Regions from separate parts of the [Clostridium] scindens ATCC 35704 genome, predicted to be linked through region 3. Evidence: predicted binding sites of a transcription regulator. Region 3 holds the regulator's gene; each other region holds the start of a gene.
The links. Region 3 encodes Rex, which represses fermentation and respiration genes when NADH is low (regulators of the CRP and FNR family bind a similar motif). Its sites were predicted from a motif close to ATTGTTAANTANTTAACAAT; they were not measured.
Positions count from the first base shown of each region.

Region 1: a site for Rex is predicted at 1,142-1,161, ahead of HDCHBGLK_RS16165 (acyl-CoA carboxylase subunit beta). Genes of this name have one in related genera too.
Region 2: a site for Rex is predicted at 1,335-1,354, ahead of HDCHBGLK_RS00445 (DRTGG domain-containing protein). Genes of this name have one in related genera too.

Region 1 covers NZ_CP036170.1:3,138,617-3,140,885, forward strand. Annotated here, with positions in the region: gene HDCHBGLK_RS16165 (acyl-CoA carboxylase subunit beta) at 1-1,013, opposite strand, end outside; gene HDCHBGLK_RS16170 (hypothetical protein) at 1,505-1,768, shown strand; gene HDCHBGLK_RS16175 (2-isopropylmalate synthase) at 1,825-2,269, opposite strand, start outside.
Region 2 covers NZ_CP036170.1:99,731-101,999, reverse strand. Annotated here, with positions in the region: gene HDCHBGLK_RS00455 ([Fe-Fe] hydrogenase large subunit C-terminal domain-containing protein) at 1-439, opposite strand, end outside; gene HDCHBGLK_RS00450 (ATP-binding protein) at 459-881, opposite strand; gene HDCHBGLK_RS00445 (DRTGG domain-containing protein) at 881-1,231, opposite strand; gene HDCHBGLK_RS00440 (NADH-quinone oxidoreductase subunit NuoE family protein) at 1,512-2,006, shown strand; gene HDCHBGLK_RS00435 (ATP-binding protein) at 2,009-2,269, shown strand, end outside.
Region 3 covers NZ_CP036170.1:2,879,864-2,882,132, reverse strand. Annotated here, with positions in the region: gene HDCHBGLK_RS14765 (bifunctional ADP-dependent NAD(P)H-hydrate dehydratase/NAD(P)H-hydrate epimerase) at 1-664, opposite strand, end outside; gene HDCHBGLK_RS14760 (redox-sensing transcriptional repressor Rex) at 755-1,399, opposite strand; gene abc-f (ribosomal protection-like ABC-F family protein) at 1,527-2,269, shown strand, end outside.

The DNA.
Region 1 (2,269 bases), 260 kb from region 3:
AATCCAGACACGTTGGTAAGAGTAAGTACGGGAATATTGAAGGCATCGCAGAATGTAATAAAGTCAGCAGCCTTTTCTGCTCCTTTCGCGGACAGGGATCCGTCAAACTCTTCTACGACTTCTGCCTCTTCGTTATATACTTTTGAACGGTTTGCCACCGCGCCTACCGTCATGCCGTTCAGACGGATGAAGCCGGTAACCATATCTTTTGCATAGTGCTTCTTTGCCTCAAAGAAGATCTGGCAGTCGGATATCTGTGTCAAGGCAATAGCCGTATCCTCAGCTGCATTCTCGATTCCTTCGCAGACACGGTTCAAGTCATCCGCGCATTCATCATAAGAAGCATCTTCTTCATTATTACATGGCAGCATGCAGACCAGGGAGCGGATACTCTCAAGAATCTCTTCCTCTGATCCGATATCATCTACAAGGCCAGACTTCTCGCTCTGGAATTCTGCGGAAGACGTGTCCAGTTTAGCAGCCGTATTGCCAGGAATCGCATTGGGCGAATTCACGAATAACTTTCCTGCGTCTTTTTCCATGAACGTAAAATCCGTCAGTGCCGGAATAACAGAGAGTCCTCCTCCACAGGTTCCAAAAATCGCTGTAATCTGCGGAATCACGCCTGAAGCCATGGCCTGCTTCAGATAGAGGCTTCCAAAAGCATCCAGCGCATCCGTTGCTTCCTGGAGCCTTAAGCCGGCACAATCAACAAGGCCTATCACTGGCGCACCCATCTTCATTGCCATATCGTAGATATTCGCAATCTTCTTAGCATGCATCTCGCCGATCGCACCGCCTAATACGGATGCATCCTGGCTGTACACATACACCAAATTCCCATCAATCACTCCATAGCCGGTTATTACGCCGTCAGCCGGAGTTTCTTTTTGTTGCATGTTGAAATCAGTATTTCTGGCAGTTACTGCCCCGCCGATCTCAACAAAGCTGCCTGCATCAAGCAAAGAACTGATTCTTGCGCCTGCTGCATTTTCTGTTGCCATGTTGCCCATAGTCTAGCCCTCCATTTTCTTACATATTTTAAATAGGTTTTTACCAAATATTTTAAAAGTAAAACCAAATTTTTGCCAATTATATTATATCTATTTTTATAAGAAACTGCAATAGTTATTGCTTATTTTTTGTTAAAAAATTGACGTTCCTCTTTCTCCACAACTTTTCGTCAGAACCGTATATATAGCCCTCCTTTATCCCCAAATATATTAGACCCACAAAAACACTTACAGATTTGGAGGATAATAATGGAAACTGCAGTTAGCAAAAAGAAACGGCCCCTTGGCATCTACGTATGTGCCATAGGCTTTACATTCGAACGCTGCGCGTTCTATACAGTCAAATATCTCCTGGCAATCTAGATTGCCACCAATGCCGCTGGAGGCGGCCTGGGACTTACAGATGCAGATGCCTCCCTTGTGGCTGCACTCTTCGTGGCCTTCACTTAGGCCAGTGCTCCCTTCTGTGGATCGTTCTGGTATCCCTTCTGATGTCCATCGGTGAGATGGTATTCTCGCCACTTGGGAATTCCTTTATCACCATGCTGGCGCCGGCCAAAGTCATAGGCGCGCTTCTCGGATTCTGGCCAATTGCCGTATTTTTCGCGACGCTGATCTATCCGAAGCTCTATGCGTACCTTAAGACCGTTCCCTTCCAGATCGGATATGGGATCGTGGCTGCCATCGTCATTGTGATGGGAATCATCCTCTGGCTATTAAGCGGCAGGCTCGATCAGCTGGCTAAGGCAGAATAAAGCGTTATCCATTGACTACACAGAAAAAAGGCCGTTAAGCGGCCTTTTTATTTTCGCTATTTCTGGTTTCGAAACTGCATAGGAGTCATATTGTATGCTTTCTTAAACAGGCGGTTAAAATGTTCCACGTTCTGGTAGCCCACGGACAGCGCGATATTTTCTACCGTCATGTTGCTGCTCTTTAACAACGCTTTCGCCTTCTTCATCCGGATCTTCTTTACCAATTCGCCAAATGTCATTCCTGATTTTTCCTTGATGTATTTTGACAGATATGGCTTTGACAGGAAGAACTTCTCCGCAAGGTCATCCAGGGTAATGTCAATATAATTTGCCTGGATATAGTTCATGATCTCAATCATTCTCGCATCCTTGCAGGCATCTGCATTTCCAATCTCCTCGATCTTATTCACCGCCACGATCAGCGCTTCAATAGATGCCCGAATGATATCGGCATCTATTCCTACTCCCCAGAAGGTCTTGCCTTTGCAGATAATGCCCACA
Region 2 (2,269 bases), 880 kb from region 3:
TAATTCTTACGATGGTAGGACAGGCCGTGCTGATAAAAGGCGCTTCGTCCCGATGCTCGCTGATGTAGGCGCGGGACGCCTCCGATACCAGTTCGGCAGCCGCGCTGACTTCAAACACATCGTCAAACCCCATGGACAGCAGTGCGTTTAAGACGATGTCCACGTTGGTCAGATTGTTGAACTGCGTATAGAGAGAAGGGGCGGGCAGGGCAACCGTATACTTGTAATTGCGGATCTCTTCAATGGAATCATAGATGGCAATCTTCGCGTGATGCGGGCAATAGCGCAGGCAGCGGCCGCAGTCAACGCAGAATTCCGGCGTGATCTTAGCCTTCCCGTTATGTACCCGTATGGCCTGGGTCGGACAGTATTTAATGCAGTTTATACAGCCGATGCAGGCATCTTCGTCTAGTTTTACTGAATGAATGAATTTGTCCAAGCTTCTCCCTCCCTGCTGTCTATAAATGAACATCCATGGTCACGGTAGTGCCGACGCCAATGGTGGTTTCAATGTTCATATAGTCGGAATATTTTTTCATGTTCGGCAATCCCATCCCTGCGCCAAAGCCTAATGCGCGCACTTCTTCAGGGGCAGTGGAATAGCCTTTCTCCATTGCCTTGTCAATATCTGCGATACCTGGGCCGGTATCAGCAAGAATCATCCGTATGCTGTCGTGGGATATCTCGACGGTAATGGTTCCGCCGTTGGCATGGATTACCATATTGATCTCGCCTTCATACATGGCAATGGCCATTTTTCGTATCACATTGTTATCTACACCCATGACTTTTAGTTTGTTCTTTACATCGCTGCTGGCTTCGCCGGCACGTGTAAAATCGTCGCCTGATATGTCGTAATGTAAGATTAGGTTTTCACCCATTAAATATTTGCACCTCCAAGTAGTCCATTGCTGTATAGTATGCCGCAAGTCGTAAACATGCCTCGCGCCGTGCATAAGATGACAATTCCTTTTTCTTCCGCAAGCGCCAGGATACTCTGATTCGGAATCTTATTTCTTACAAATATGATACAGACAATATCAAGCATCTCCGCCGTCCTCACCACCTGGGGATTGCAAAGGCCGGTAATCAAGGCAGAATGCTCGTCAGCATAGGCCAGAACGTCACTCATCATGTCTGAAGAAAACGCGTAATTCACTTCATCATCCAAGGTGTCTTCGCCATACAGCACATCTGCCTCTAATAAGGCTTTTATTCTTCCGATTGTCATAAATACCTCCTGCGTATTAATAGACTTATTTTTATAAGTATATCATTCAGATAAGTGAAAATCAACTGCGGTTGTATAATATTACTAAAAAACCGAGAAAAATATTGTACATTTTTTAACATAATGATAGTGAAATATCAAACGCAACTGTCTGAAAGTTAACAAAATTGACAAGAAAAAACTATAGATTTTTGTATTTTTGTATGATAGAATGAATAAGTAATTCAACGCGAATGTACCAAATTGTCACCAAAAAAGATAGTAAAGGGAGGTAAAAACAATGCTTTCTAAAAAATCTACAGTTCAGTTCAATGGGACGAAAGAGCAAGAAAAAGAACTGTTAGAAGTAATCCATGAACTGAAAGATGAGAAAGGTTCCCTGATGCCTATTCTGCAAAGGGCCCAGGACATCTATGGCTATCTGCCGATTGAAGTTCAGAAAATCATTTCTAATGAAACCGGAATTCCACTGGAAAAGATCTATGGAGTTGTCACCTTTTATTCCCAGTTTAACCTAAATCCAAAGGGACGCTACCGTATATCTGTCTGTCTTGGCACGGCTTGTTATGTAAAGGGCTCGGGAGATATCTATAACAAGCTGATGGAAAAATTAGGAATCGTGGGAGGGGAATGTACGCCGGACGGCAAGTTCTCGCTGGATGCCTGCCGCTGCGTAGGCGCCTGTGGACTTGCTCCTGTTATGATGGTTAATGATGAAGTGTATGGCCGGCTTACCGTGGATGATATCGATGATATTCTGGCCAAATATGAATAGATATGATGCCAGAAATCTCATTGAATATATTGGATGTGGCGGAGAATTCCATACGGGCGGGAGCCGGTTACATAGAGATTGACGTGATTGCCGACAGCCAAAAGGACACCTTGGAGATTATGATCAGGGATGACGGATGCGGGATGGATGAGGAGCAGGTTAGAAGAGTGACCGATCCGTTTTATACGACCAGAACCACCAGAAGGGTAGGACTTGGAATTCCCTTTTTTAAGCAGGCAGCGGAGAGCACGGGAGGGAGTTTC
Region 3 (2,269 bases):
CCGGTTCATAAGTATAAGCCACGCCTATATCGGCTACGGTCTTATCCGTATCTATTCCGATATCTGCCACGATGACCTTGCCGGCGTATCCTTTTCCCGGATACAGGCCAAGTCCCACCTTTTCCATCTGGAATGTCACAGTAATATCCGCCTGAAATGCCACTCCCAATATGCATCCTTCATCCGCAGAAACGCCGGATGGGATATCCACAGCGAATTTAATGGCATTCGCCTCGTTCATCTGGCGGATAACCTTGAGATAGCGTCCAATGATTTCCCTGCCAAGCCCGACTCCGAAAATAGCATCTATTATGATACTATATTCGCCAGGCTTATACTCGTTGCAGATATCGGCGCCTGTTTCTTTTAATAGCCGCATCTGGCTCCTGGTCTCTTCCGTGCGGTGGGATTCATTTCCCACAAAGCAGACGGTTACGGGGTATCCCTTCTGGTTCAGAAGACGCGCGATGGCGAATCCGTCGCCGCCATTATTTCCCGAGCCGCATACGATGCAGGGCCTGCTTAGATCCAACCTTTGCGCTTCCATTACTTCCACGCATTTTAAGGCTGCTCGTTCCATCAGTTCCATTGATGGAACTCCCAGTTCCTGCATGGTATACTGATCTGCCATCTTCATCTGCCGGCTGCTGGCCAGATATCTCATTCCATCACCTCCATCAATAATTGAACATATAAAAGAACGTGTAAAGACCAGCCTGTCTGCACATGCCTGTCATTACACGTTTTCGTCTTGCTATTTCTTATGTTCTTCGTTATATCTGCTGATATTGTAGGATAACTGCATAAGACTTTCTGATAAGTGGACGTTTTCCACAATGACATACTCCGGCAGATTCAGGTCTGTGTGCGCAAAGTTCCAGATTGCACGCACGCCATTCTCCACCAGCATGTTCGCCACTTCAATCGCTTTATCCTTTGGAATCGTCAGCACGGCAATCTCTACGTCATTGTCCTGTACGAAAGTCTTCAGCCCGTCCATCATACGGATCGGCACGCCTCTGATGGATACGCCTTCCAGTCTCGGATTCACATCGAAGATTCCTTTCAATATGAATCCACGCTTTTCAAATGCCGCGTAGTTGGCCAATGCCTGTCCCAGATTACCCGCTCCGATAATGATAATATTATGGTCTTCTTCCAATCCCAGAATCTTGCCTATCTCTGTATATAAATACTTTACGTTGTAGCCATAGCCCTGTTGTCCGAATCCACCAAAGTTGTTAAGATCTTGACGAATCTGAGATGCAGTAACTTTCATCCGCTTGCTTAAATCATTCGAGGAGATACGCTCCACACCATTTTCGAGTAATTCGCCTAAATATCTGTAGTATCTTGGCAGCCTGCGAATCACCGCCTGAGAAATCCCTCTATCTTCCACTCATATTCACCTTCCCATTTTGTTCTAAGAATCATTATATAGAATTGTGGTTGCAAAGTCAAACTTTTAGTTGTATTTTGTCCTATTTTCGATATAATGGAAACGGATGCGTATGAAGGAGGATATTATGATATTAGCATGTCACGGGATCAATAAATCCTTCGGCGAAGAGGTAATCGTGGCCGATGGATCTTTTCATATAGAGGATAATGAGAAGGCTGCCCTGGTCGGTCCAAACGGCGCCGGGAAGTCCACTCTCTTAAAAATAATCGTAGGGGAACTGCCGTCTGACGGCGGGGATGTCATCCTTACCAAAGGCAAAAGCCTGGGCTATCTGGCCCAGCATCAGGAGATGATGAGCGGCAACAGCATATACGAAGAAGTCCGGCTTGCAAAGGCAGATATCATTGCAATGGAAAAGCAGATCCGCACTATAGAACTGGAACTGAAGCATCTAAGCGGCGACGCCCTGGATTCCCGCCTTGAGACGTATAACCGTCTTATGGCGGCTTTCGAGCGCGCGAACGGTTATGCCTATGAAAGCGAGATCACCGGAGTTCTCAAAGGACTCGGCTTTATGGAAAGCGACTTTAAGAAGCCAGTGGATACCTTGTCCGGAGGGCAGAAAACCCGGGTTTCTTTAGGCAAGCTCCTGCTGACCCGTCCCGATATCCTGTTATTGGACGAGCCAACCAACCACCTGGATCTGAATTCCATCGCATGGCTTGAGACCTATCTGCTGAACTACCCGGGCGCCGTACTGATCGTGTCCCACGACCGGTATTTCCTGAACCGGGTCGTAACCAAGGTTCTGGAGATTGAGCAGGGAAAACTGATGACCTATCTGGGCAATTACAGCGAATATGCCCA